Regions from separate parts of the Pseudomonas sp. P129 genome, predicted to be linked through region 2. Evidence: predicted binding sites of a transcription regulator. Region 2 holds the regulator's gene; each other region holds the start of a gene.

Region 1 (3,082 bases), on a different contig from region 2:
GTCGGGCGCCTTGCCTGCCGCGTGCCATTGGGCGAGCAGGGCGTTCTGCACCTGTTTATTGGCTTCGATCTGCGCGCGGAACAGGCGTTGAACGTCATCGGGATCGAGCTTGAACTCGGCAGCACGGGCCTGGGCGGCGCTGATCACTTGCTGCTCGCGCGGCGGGTCCTCGACAGCCTTGCCGCTGTCCCACTTGCTCAGGGCAACCTGATCGGCGATGGTCAGGCGCTCGCTGATCGCTTGCAGCAGGGGGTCAAGTGCTGAAGGTTTTTGCTCGGCAGTGAAGGCGAAACAGGTAGACATGAACGTCATTGTCAGCAGGGAAGTGGCCAGAATAAGGCGCATGGCAGTTCCATCTCGGTTCGGTTGGGAGGTGCAGATTTAACTCCAGGCGACCGGACAGAGCCAGTGTTGCGGCGTGAACAAAAGTTCACGCGGTAAAAATCCGGGCAAAAAAAAGACCTCCCGAAGGAGGTCTCCTGTTACGCCATCAACGCTGGCGTGGCTGGATCAGCAGCTGTAGTACAGCTCGTATTCCAGTGGGTGTACGAAGGTGCGAACCTTGATTTCTTCTTCGCTTTTCAGCTCGATGTAGGCATCGATGAAGTCGTCGCTGAAGACGCCGCCCTTGGTCAGGAACGCGCGGCCCTTGTCCAGTTCTTCCAGGGCTTCTTTCAGGCTGCCGCAAACTTGTGGGATCTCTTTGGCCTCTTCAGGCGGCAGGTCATACAGGTTTTTGTCAGCTGCGTCGCCAGGGTGGATCTTGTTCTGGATGCCGTCCAGGCCAGCCATCAACAGGGCCGCGAAGGCCAGGTACGGGTTGGCTGCCGGATCCGGGAAGCGTGCTTCGATACGGCGGCCGCGTGGGCTGTTGACGTAAGGAATACGGATCGATGCGGAGCGGTTACGCGCCGAGTAGGCCAGCATGACCGGTGCTTCGAAACCCGGGACCAGACGCTTGTAGGAGTTGGTCGACGGGTTGGTGAAGCCGTTCAGCGCCTTGCCGTGCTTGATGATGCCGCCGATGAAGTACAGGGCGGTATCGGACAGACCGGCATAGCCTTCGCCTGCGAAGGTGTTCTTGCCATCCTTGGAGATGGACATGTGTACGTGCATACCCGAGCCGTTGTCGCCGTACAGTGGCTTGGGCATGAAAGTAGCGGTACGGCCGTAAGCGTCGGCAACGTTGTGTACGCAGTACTTGAGGGTCTGAACTTCGTCAGCCTTCTTGACCAGCGTGTTGAATTTCACGCCGATTTCGTTCTGGCCGGCAGTCGCCACTTCGTGGTGGTGAACTTCCACGGTCTGGCCCATTTCTTCCAGAGCGTTGCACATGGCGGTACGGATTTCGTGGTCGTGGTCGACCGGTGGCAGCGGGAAGTAACCACCTTTGACGCCCGGACGGTGGCCCTTGTTGCCGCCATCGACGTCGCCGTCGGTCATCCAGGAAGCCTGTTCGGAGAAGATCTTGAACATGGAACCGGAGATGTCGGACTTGAATTTCACTTCGTCGAAGATGAAGAACTCTGGCTCCGGACCTACGAATACGGTGTCGCCGATACCGGTCGACTTCAGGTATTCCTCGGCACGGTGGGCAATGGCGCGCGGGTCGCGGTCGTAGCCTTGCATGGTCGAAGGTTCGATGACGTCGCAGACCAGAACCAGGGTCGGCTCTTCGGTGAACGGGTCGAGCAGGGCGGTTTCGTCATCTGGCAGAAGAATCATGTCGGACGCTTCGATGCCTTTCCAGCCAGCGATGGAGGAACCGTCGAACATTTTGCCGACTTCGAAGAAATCGTCTTCCAGTGCATCGCGCGCAGGCATGGTGACGTGCTGCTGCTTGCCCTTGGTGTCTGTGAAGCGCAGATCAATCCACTTAACGTCATGATCTTTGATGAGTTGAACCGACTTCGACATGGTGTCCTCCGGGTGGCTAGAGACCGTCTTGATAGAGTTATGGTCCCTTGAATTTGGGTGATGCCGGCGCAGATACTCTGCCAAGGCAACCTGCCTCACAAGGGAGCAATTTGCATGCCAGTGCCCCGTGTTGGGTTTTTTGCCTCAAACGCAGGTTTTCAGGGGGCGAAAACGCACCACGCGTGAAAAACACGCACCTTTATGGCGCTGCAATTTGGTGCGCCGACTCTTTTTGGTGCGTCGCTGATTGCGTGTACGATAACTGGTTAAACCTTGAGCAATTTCCGCTATAATCCGCGCCCCCCTTTTTTGGTCGGCACCTCACGCTCCGTTTCCATGAAACTAATCGTTAAAGTTTTCCCAGAAATCACCATCAAAAGCCCGCCGGTGCGCAAGAAGTTCATCCGGCAACTGGGCAAGAACATTCGTACCGTGCTCCGTGAACTGGACGCGGACATTGTCGTGGGTGGCGTATGGGACAATCTTGAGGTCGAAACCCGGCTGACCGACCCCAAAGTGCTGCAGGGCATCAGGGAGCGGCTGAGCTGCATGCCCGGCATTGCCAACTTTCTGCAGGTCGCCGAGTACCCGCTGGGCGATCTCGACGACGTCGTCGCCAAGTGCAAGCTGCACTACGCCGACCTGTTGCCTGGCAAGATGTTTTCAGTGCGTTGCAAGCGTGCCGGTCGCCACGATTTCAGCTCCATGGACGTCGAGAAATACGTCGGCAGCAAGTTGCGCATGCAATGCGGCGCTGCCGGAATCGAGCTGAAAAAGCCCGATCTGGTCGTGCGCATGGAAATTCGCGACCAACGGTTGTTTGTCGTTCACGACCAGCATCAGGGCATGGGCGGTTACCCGCTGGGCGCGCTGGAGCAGACCCTGGTATTGATGTCCGGCGGGTTCGATTCAACCGTTGCGGCCTACCAGATCATGCGCCGCGGCCTGATGGCGCACTTCTGCTTCTTCAATCTGGGCGGACGGGCCCATGAACTGGGCGTGATGGAAGTCGCGCACTTCATCTGGAAGAAGTACGGCAGTTCACAGCGGGTGCTGTTCGTCAGCGTACCGTTCGAGGAAGTTCTCGGAGAAATTCTGCAGAAAGTCGATAACAGTCATATGGGTGTAGTTTTGAAGCGTATGATGTTACGCGCTGCATCCGCCG
Region 2 (3,082 bases):
GCCGCCCGGCACGTTCACAAGGGAGCGGCCGGGAGTCAGGATATTTTCGATTCGGATCATTAAATGGGCGTTAGCGAGCGGCCGCACCTTTGAGGATGCTTTGCTGCTTTTCCTTATGCTTGAGCAATTGTCGGTCTAGCTTGTCAGTGAGCAGGTCGATGGCAGCATACATGTCATCATGTTCAGCATTGGCAACGACCTCTCCACCATGGATGTGCAACGTGGCTTCGATCTTCTGCTTGAGCTTTTCGACCGTCATCGTGACCTGCACGTTGGTAATCTTGTCAAAATGCCCCTCGAGCTTCTTGAGCTTGAGCTCAACGTATTCACGAAGGGGTTTGGTCACTTCCAGTTGGTGTCCACTGATGTTGACTTGCATACAGCTTTCTCCTTTGCCAGTGCATAAAGAGGCAGGCATGGCGCATGCCTCTGGGACGCTGTGGCTCGGCCTGCATCACATCAGCCGCTTACGCTCACTGGAAGGGGCGATCCCGAGAGACTCACGGTACTTGGCGACTGTGCGACGGGCTACTTGAATGCCTTGTGCCTCCAGTAAACCAGCGATCTTGCTATCACTCAACGGCTTTTTCTGATTTTCCGCCGCAACCAGTTTTTTGATGATTGCGCGAATTGCCGTGGACGAGCATTCACCGCCCTCGGAGGTGCTCACATGGCTTGAGAAGAAGTATTTCAGCTCGTAAATGCCGCGTGGGGTGTGCATGAACTTCTGGGTGGTTACGCGTGAGATGGTCGACTCGTGCATGCCCACTGCCTCGGCGATGTCGTGCAGGACGAGCGGCTTCATGGCCTCGTCGCCGTACTCGAGAAAACCGCGCTGATGTTCGACGATTTGCGTGGCGACCTTCATCAACGTTTCGTTGCGGCTTTGCAGGCTCTTGATGAACCAGCGCGCTTCCTGCAACTGATTGCGCATGAAGGTGTTGTCTGCGCTGGTATCGGCGCGCCGTACGAAGCCCGCGTATTGCGGATTGACGCGCAGGCGCGGCACCGACTCCTGATTGAGTTCGACTAGCCAGCGTTCATTGTCCTTGCGCACGATCACATCCGGAATGACGTATTCGGCTTCTGTGGATTCGATCTGCGAGCCTGGACGCGGGTTGAGGCTCTGCACCAGTTCGATGACCTGACGCAGCTCGTCTTCCTTGAGCTTCATGCGTCGCATCAGCTGGCCGTAGTCGCGGCTTCCGAGCAGGTCGATGTAGTCGCTGACCAGGCGTTGTGCTTCTGTCAGCCAGGGTGTTTTTGCTGGCAGCTGGCGCAGTTGCAGCAGCAGGCATTCGCTCAGGTTGCGAGCGCCGATGCCGGCAGGTTCAAACTGCTGGATGCGGTGCAGTACGGCTTCGATCTCGTCGAGCTCGATGTCCAGTTCGGGGTCGAAGGACTCGAGAATCTCATCGAGCGTCTCGTCGAGATAACCCTGGTTGTTGATGCAGTCGATCAGCGTAACCGCTACCAGACGGTCCTTGTCGGACATCGGCGCGACATTCAGTTGCCACAGCAGGTGGCTTTGCAGGCTTTCGCCCACAGAGGTGCGCGTGGTGAAGTCCCACTCGTCGTCATCGTTGCTTGGCAGGCTGCTGGCGCTGGTCTGGTAGATGTCTTCCCATGCGGTATCGACGGGCAGCTCGTTGGGAATGCGTTCGTTCCATTCACCTTCTTCAAGGTTGTCCACGGTAGGCGCGGATTCCTGATAGGTCGGTTCCTGAACGTCGGGGTTGGGCTTTTGTTCGATGTTGTCGGCAAGCGGGTCGGAATGGTCGAAGTCGTCGCCTTCTTCCTGCCGCTCCAGCATAGGGTTTGACTCCAGCGCCTCCTGGATCTCCTGCTGGAGATCCAGAGTGGAAAGCTGAAGTAAGCGGATTGCCTGTTGCAGCTGCGGTGTCATCGTCAGCTGCTGGCCCATTCTCAAGACTAGCGATGGTTTCATGGCAGGGGCTAAACACCTTATTCGCCGGCGCGCATGCGCCATCTACTACAGGCGCCGTGGCGCCAACTTAAGCAAATTATATGCCTGAAACCTGTGCGTTTGCCTAGAGTGATATGACAAATAAAATGTTGTCAATACACTGCGTAGGCATCAATCGGCTGCGAAGCGCAAAGGGCAGTCGATTAAAGGCGGAACTCGTGGCCGAGGTAGACCTCTTTCACCAGCTGATTCGCCAGAATGGTCTCCGAATCGCCTTCCGCAATCAGCTGTCCATCGTTGACGATGTAGGCTGTTTCGCAGATATCCAGCGTTTCCCGGACGTTGTGGTCAGTGATCAGTACACCGATACCCTTGGCCTTGAGATGGTGAATGATCTGCTTGATGTCGCCTACCGAAATAGGGTCGACACCTGCAAACGGTTCATCCAGCAGGATGAATTTAGGCGCGGTGGCCAGAGCCCGGGCGATTTCCACACGGCGACGTTCACCACCCGACAGGCTCATGCCCAGGTTGTCACGGATATGGGTGATGTGGAACTCCTGCAGGAGGCTTTCCAGCTCCTTGCGGCGAGCACCGGCATCGAGCTCCTTGCGGGTCTCGAGAATCGCCATGATGTTGTCGGACACCGACAGCTTGCGGAAGATCGAGGCTTCCTGAGGCAAGTAGCCGATGCCTGCGCGGGCGCGACCGTGCATGGGTTGATGGCTGACATCCAGATCGTCAATCAGCACGCGCCCCTGATCAGCCTGGACCAGACCCACGATCATGTAGAAGCAGGTGGTCTTGCCGGCGCCGTTCGGGCCCAGCAGGCCGACGATCTGGCCGCTGTCGATGGAGATGCTCACATCGCGCACGACCTGCCGGCTTTTGTAGCTTTTAGCCAGATGCTGGGCTTTGAGCGTCGCCATTTACTGGGCCTTCTGAGGTTGATCGGTTTTCTTTTTCGGCTGGATGACCATGTCGATACGCGGACGTGGCGTGGTCACCTTGGCGCCGCCATTGGCCCGACCGGCACTGACGACCTGTCTGACCGTGTCGTAGACGATTTTCTCGCCTTCCGAGGTGTTGCCGTCATTGATGACCTTGGCCTTGTCGATCAGGACGATACGGTCCTGGCCGGCGTAATACTGGATG
Region 3 (3,082 bases), on a different contig from region 2:
CGGCGTAATCGGTTGAACGAATACGCGGGCCAAAAGGTCCAGATCACATAAGCCAGAGTGCCTGGCTTCGTACGGGAGGCATTGATGAAACAGTGGGCCATTGTGTATCTGGACAAGGATGGTGTGCAGCAACGCCGCGAGGCTGGTTTTGATCAGCGTCCCAGTGAGGAGGAGGCCGCGCGTTTCCTGCGCAAGGACCTTTACCCGGTCACCGACGAGCTGGATCTGAATGATCTTGATGGGCGCACTGAGGAACCTACCGTGAAGACGCTCAAGGACCATAACAGTGTGCAGATCGTTTCCATTACAGAAGTCGCCTGATCTGCGCTGATCAAAAACCTTTTCGTGGCAACCACTTGGCATCCGGCCCACGATAGGGCTACTCTGCAGATGAGGCTGTTCAGGCAGCCTCTGACATCTCGATACCCGACCGGCGCCAAGCCTGGTCCGGTCAGCTACATGCTTGATTCCCCGCGCCGGATTATCTGTCGTGAGGCGACCTCCGAAGACTCGGCGGTCGCTCTGGAAGAGTTGAAACTCTATCTATCGTTGCATAGGAGGACGTTTCATGAGCACAGCCTATCAAGAGGACATCAGCAGTAATGTACTGCGCCGCATGAAAGAAGGCGGTTTTGACTTCGCACGAATCTATCCCATCGAGTTCTACGCCATCTTCCCGGACGAGGAGCGGGCACGGCAGGCCGCAGAGCAATTTCGCGGCGAATCCCTCAACACTCAGGTAAACGTACGTGATGACGGCCATTGGCACCTGCAATTGAGCAAGGTCATGTACGCGACTTATCACGGCATTGGTGACTTCGAGCAGGACTTCCAGACGGTCATCTCACCTATGGACGGCGAAGTCGAGGGATGGGGCGTTACTCAGGAGATCAGAAGACTGCACGCTTGATGGCTGCGGATTGTCAGGCAATACACCACCGGCTGATTCGGGACACGTTCCGGATTGGCCGGTTCTGTTTCTGGTCCTTGTTCATGAACAGTGGTCAAAAAAAAGCCACTCAAACGAGTGGCGCAAAGGGAAGTCTGTTTAAAATCCGCAGGCATTTCTCGCCTGCTGGACAAAATATCGGTTGCGGCAAAAGCGGCGTTTGGCGCCCTGTTTGCTCGGTTGCTATGGAGTGTGGCGAACTAATGTCGTTGGCGGAAATCAACTCTGACTATGCTGATCATAGATTTCACGGTTGAATGACGCCTCCGAATGAAGCGCGAAAGAATTGGCTTGGGTGTTTAGTGCACAGGAATGGTGCGTGGAACGTCGAGTGGTTACATAACCTTTTGAAATCAAAGCGTTTATGCCGGTGGCACGGGCTTTGCGATGGTCTTGGTGTCCATGGTGACAAGGAGTACGGCATGATCCGCACCTTTTATGACGAGATGTACGATGCGGGCGGCGTAGTCCGTCCGCACTATCGGGAGTTCGCCCGCTGGCTGGGTGATACACCTCCCGAGCTTTTGGCTCAACGCAGGCGCGAAGCTGATCTGCTGTTTCACCGTGCCGGGATCACGTTCACACTCTATGGTGATGAGCAGGGCACCGAGCGGCTTATCCCTTTCGATACCATCCCGCGCAGCATCCCGGCCAGCGAATGGCGGGTTGTCGAGCGTGGCTGCATTCAGCGCGTCAAGGCGCTGAACATGTTTCTGGCGGATCTGTATCACGACCAGCGGATTATCAAGGCCGGGATAATTCCCGCCGAACAGGTGCTGGCCAACGAGCAGTATCAGCTGGCAATGCAGGGCCTGAACCTGCACCGCGATCTGTACTCGCATATTTCCGGCGTCGATCTGGTGCGCGACGGTGACGGCACCTATTACGTGCTGGAAGACAACCTGCGCACCCCGAGCGGCGTGAGCTACATGCTCGAAGACCGCAAGATGATGATGCGCCTGTTCCCGGAGCTGTTTTCCGCGCAGCGCATTGCGCCGATCGACCACTACCCGAATCTGTTGCTCGACACGCTCAAGAGTTCCAGCCATCTGGACAACCCGAGTGTCGTGGTGCTGACGCCTGGCCGCTTCAACAGCGCCTTTTTCGAGCATGCATTTCTGGCTCGCGAGATGGGCGTCGAACTGGTGGAAGGTGCTGATCTGTTTGTCCGCGATGACCGCGTGTTCATGCGCACCACTGATGGCCCGAAAGCCGTTGACGTGATCTATCGTCGTCTCGATGACGCATTCCTCGATCCGCTGGCCTTCAACCCTGACTCGATGCTGGGCGTCCCGGGGCTGCTGTCTGCCTATCGATCCGGCAACGTGGTGCTGGCCAATGCGATTGGTACCGGCGTTGCGGATGACAAGTCGGTTTATCCCTACGTCACCGATATGATTCGCTTCTATCTGGACGAAGAGCCGATTCTCAAGAACGTGCCGACCTGGCAGTGCCGCAAGCCCGAAGAGCTGTCGCATGTGCTGGCCAACCTGGGCGACCTGGTCGTCAAGGAAACCCAGGGCTCCGGCGGCTACGGCATGCTGGTCGGCCCCGCAGCGACCGCCGCCGAGATCGAAGCCTTCCGGGCGCGCCTCAAGGCCAAGCCGCATGCGTACATCGCCCAACCCACCTTGTGCCTGTCGACCTGTCCGACCTTTGTCGAGAACGGCATCGCCCCGCGACATATCGATTTGCGCCCGTTTGTTCTGTCCGGTCGTGAAACCCGCGTTGTGCCTGGCGGGCTTACCCGAGTGGCCTTGCGTGAAGGCTCACTGGTGGTCAATTCGTCACAGGGTGGCGGAACCAAAGACACCTGGGTGGTCGAGGATTAAGGATGCCTGCCAATGTTAAGTAGAACTGCCTCTGATCTTTTCTGGATGTCGCGTTACCTGGAGCGAGCGGAGAACCTCGCCCGCATGCTGGACGTGAGCTATTCGCTGTCGCTGATGCCACAGGACGGGCGGGGCGACGGGCTGGATGAAATAGCCATGCCGTTGCTGATCACCGGAACGCTGGAAACCTATATCGAGCGTCATGGCGAGCTGCATGCCGAGCGCATGCTGCATTTCTTTGCTCTGGACGCCACCAACCCGGCCAGCATCTACAGCTGCCTGGGCGCAGCAAGGGTCAGTG
Region 4 (3,082 bases), on a different contig from region 2:
TTACAAGTGCTAGGTTGTGGCCACTCAATTCCCCACTGGTTTTAGCGCCTTTCTTGTCGACACCTTCCCACGTGTAAACGATGACTTTGATTGCCTTGCTGGCCATGTTTAATCCTTGGTCACGCGGTTGACTTCTTCCAAGCTGGTGATGCCCTGCATTGCTTTTGACAAACCTGAAGTGCGCAGGTCATTGAAGCCATCCTTGCGCATTTGCCTGGAAATCTCCAGTGAGTTTCCCTCTTCCATGATGATACGCTCAAGCTCCGATGTTTTTTTGACTACTTCGTAAATACCTACCCTTCCCCTGTAGCCACCATTGCAGTGCTCGCAACCTACAGGGCCATATACCTTGAACTTGCCAATTTCCGCCTCTGGGAAGCCTTCCTTAATCAGTGTCTCACGAGGAATATCGAGCTCTTTCTTGCAATGGCTACATAACTTTCTTGCAAGTCGTTGCGCAATAATGAGGTTGATCGCTGTTGCAATATTGAATGCTGCAACGCCCATGTGATGCAGGCGGGTCAGGGTTTCTGCAGCGCTATTGGTGTGCAATGTCGACAGCACCATGTGGCCGGTTTGCGAAGCCTTGATGGCAATTTCGGCAGTTTCCAGGTCCCGGATCTCGCCAACCATTATTACGTCGGGATCTTGACGCAGAAATGCGCGCAATGCCTGAGAAAAATCCAATCCTTGACGCGGGTTGACGTTGACTTGATTGATACCTTCCAAGTTGATTTCGACCGGGTCCTCAGCTGTGGAAATATTGATGTCAACCGTATTGAGGATATTCAGGCCAGTATACAGGGACACTGTCTTGCCGGAGCCTGTCGGGCCGGTCACAAGAATCATACCTTGCGGCTGCCTCAGCGCCTCCAGATAAAGTGCCTTTTGTTCTGGCTCGTAGCCCAGAGCATCAATGCCCATCTGAGCGCTGGTCGGGTCGAGGATCCGCATCACGATCTTCTCGCCCCACAGCGTAGGCAAAGTGTTCATACGAAAATCGATGGCTTTTGTTTTGGACACACGTAACTTGACGCGTCCGTCCTGCGGTTTGCGCCTTTCCGAGATATCGAGGCTTGCCATTACTTTCAAGCGCGCTGCAATACGGTTTGCCAAATGAATTGGTGGTCTGGCAACTTCATGCAAGATGCCATCGGTACGCAACCGCACTCGGAAGATCTTTTCGTAAGGTTCAAAATGCAGGTCGGACGATCCTAGTCGGATAGCGTCCATCAACATTTTGTTGACGAAGCGCACCACCGGCGCATCGTCTGCGTCATTCTGCGTAGAGAGGGACGTTTCCTTGCCATCAGCCGGTTCGATATCCAGACCCAGATCCACGTCTTCCAGGTTGCCCAGACCGCTATCACTGTCAAAGAACCGATCTATCGCGGTAGTCAGCTTGTCATCTTCGACCAGAATCGCTTCGGTGTTCAGACCTGTGCTGAACTGAATATCAGTCACCGCCTGATGATTCGTAGGGTCCGAAATCCCTATAAACAGTTTATTGCCGCGTCGCCACAGCGGCAGCGCATGATGCTGTCGAACCAGCTTTTCACTGACCAGCCCTTTAGGCTGGCTTTCCCTGTCCAGACTGGCCAGATCCATAAACGGCACGCCAAACTGCTCGGAAGCCATCTCCGCCAGCGTTAGACTTTTGACCAGCTTGCTCTGAACCAGATAGCTCACCAACGAAACCTTGTCGCGACGCGCATGCTGATAAGCCTGCTGCGCAACAGTTTCGGTAAGCAGCTCGGCGAGGACCAGTTGCTTGGCCAAGCCAGTGAGGACAGCATCAGTCATAAAACCACCAGAAACAGACAATGGGTGGGTTATAGCGCAGTCGGGCGGTGCTGCCAAATAGCAGTGTGTGATGTGACGAAAATTGTCAGTTTCTGCGGATTACGGGACGCCCGTACGCCACGGGCGACGGTTTTCCAAATGATAGGCAACGTAGTGCACATTGGCATGCCCTGTGCTTAAGGTGGATCAAGGCACTAAAAAATGACGCCTCGGAGAAGTAACTATGAAGACACAAAAAGGTTTTACGTTGATTGAGTTAATGATCGTAGTCGCGATCATTGGGATTTTGGCTGCGGTTGCACTGCCGGCGTATCAGAATTACACAAGAAAAGCAGCTTACACAGAGGTAGTGTTGGCTATGGATGCAGTTAAGTCTGCCGTATCTGTTTGCTATGCGCAGACGACTGACCTGACTGCATGCGATACTGCAGCTAAATTGGGCATTACTCTTCCGACCGCTACCCCAGGTGCTTTGGCTAGCGTTGGCGTTACAGCTACAACAGCGGTTATCACAGGTACTCCTAATGCTTACAAGGGCATTGCGACTACTGATACCTGCGTATTGACTCCTACCCGCCTGACCGGTAATACCGATGTTCTGACTTGGCAGTACAGCGGTGCTTGTTTGACTCAGGGCTATGTGAAAAACTGATTTTAGTACTCAGTTTATCGTGCCTCCTTAGTGCTCTAGCGCCTGAGGAGGCCGATATAGGTTAGATGGTTAGCGCTGTATGATATTTGCTCTAATATTGCACGAGCGCCCCGGCTTATCGCATTGAGCAAGAGAAAGTTCGACCGATAGTGGGCGAACTTTTCCTTTTGCTATCTTTAGAGTGGGGTGTTAAAATTAAGGGCTAAGTCCTTTGCTCGTGACTAGCGAGAGATAGTCCTGAAGTCTCACATCATTCACCAATTCTTTCTTCCGCTCCAGCCTAGGTGATACCCAATCTCCTCAGTCTCGGGGCAGCAAAGCCAAACCTAATGGCGAAAGCTTATACTCAGCTGAGGACTGAACAGTCGCCAGCACAGTTCGAACAATCACACCTTTCCCCTCATGTTCGCTTGCTGCCCACATCGTGTTGCATGAAGCTGGCGTCGCTCATGAGTTGGTCAATGTCATTTGCGTCAGCACGCGCTTGAATCTGGCGTTGCCTACACCACCCCCAAAGATGCGATCTTTGCGTTCGGGTTAGATTACGGCGGTGTTCTAACCAAAGGCGCTGCCGTGCTGCAATATCTAGGTGACCACTTCGTACCGGCGCTGGTGCCAGCCAACGGC

The links. The regulator sigma-54, encoded in region 2, starts transcription at its own class of promoters, with help from an activator protein. The targets are predictions, from matches to a motif close to ANTGGCATNNANNTTGCTNT.
Region 1: a site for sigma-54 is predicted at 2,020-2,039, ahead of glnA (glutamate--ammonia ligase). Genes of this name have one in related genera too.
Region 3: a site for sigma-54 is predicted at 1,319-1,338, ahead of KBY02_RS22550 (circularly permuted type 2 ATP-grasp protein). Genes of this name have one in related genera too.
Region 4: a site for sigma-54 is predicted at 1,963-1,982, ahead of KBY02_RS21395 (pilin). Genes of this name have one in related genera too.

What each region holds. Positions count from the first base shown of each region.
Region 1 is NZ_JAGPYS010000019.1:13,153-16,234, reverse strand. Features, by position in the region: gene KBY02_RS25050 (chorismate mutase) at 1-345, opposite strand, end outside; gene glnA (glutamate--ammonia ligase) at 511-1,917, opposite strand; gene thiI (tRNA uracil 4-sulfurtransferase ThiI) at 2,254-3,082, shown strand, end outside.
Region 2 is NZ_JAGPYS010000001.1:493,673-496,754, forward strand. Features, by position in the region: gene ptsN (PTS IIA-like nitrogen regulatory protein PtsN) at 1-60, opposite strand, end outside; gene hpf (ribosome hibernation-promoting factor, HPF/YfiA family) at 71-379, opposite strand; gene KBY02_RS02215 (RNA polymerase factor sigma-54) at 455-1,948, opposite strand; gene lptB (LPS export ABC transporter ATP-binding protein) at 2,131-2,856, opposite strand; gene lptA (lipopolysaccharide transport periplasmic protein LptA) at 2,857-3,082, opposite strand, start outside.
Region 3 is NZ_JAGPYS010000013.1:15,110-18,191, reverse strand. Features, by position in the region: gene KBY02_RS22565 (hypothetical protein) at 85-321, shown strand; gene KBY02_RS22560 (ribonuclease E inhibitor RraB) at 569-910, shown strand; gene KBY02_RS22555 (hypothetical protein) at 994-1,206, shown strand; gene KBY02_RS22550 (circularly permuted type 2 ATP-grasp protein) at 1,372-2,781, shown strand; gene KBY02_RS22545 (alpha-E domain-containing protein) at 2,794-3,082, shown strand, end outside.
Region 4 is NZ_JAGPYS010000011.1:107,192-110,273, forward strand. Features, by position in the region: gene KBY02_RS21385 (type II secretion system F family protein) at 1-106, opposite strand, end outside; gene pilB (type IV-A pilus assembly ATPase PilB) at 109-1,803, opposite strand; gene KBY02_RS21395 (pilin) at 2,027-2,455, shown strand; partial or broken gene KBY02_RS26280 (transcriptional regulator) at 2,756-2,863, opposite strand; gene KBY02_RS21400 (glutathione binding-like protein) at 3,029-3,082, shown strand, end outside.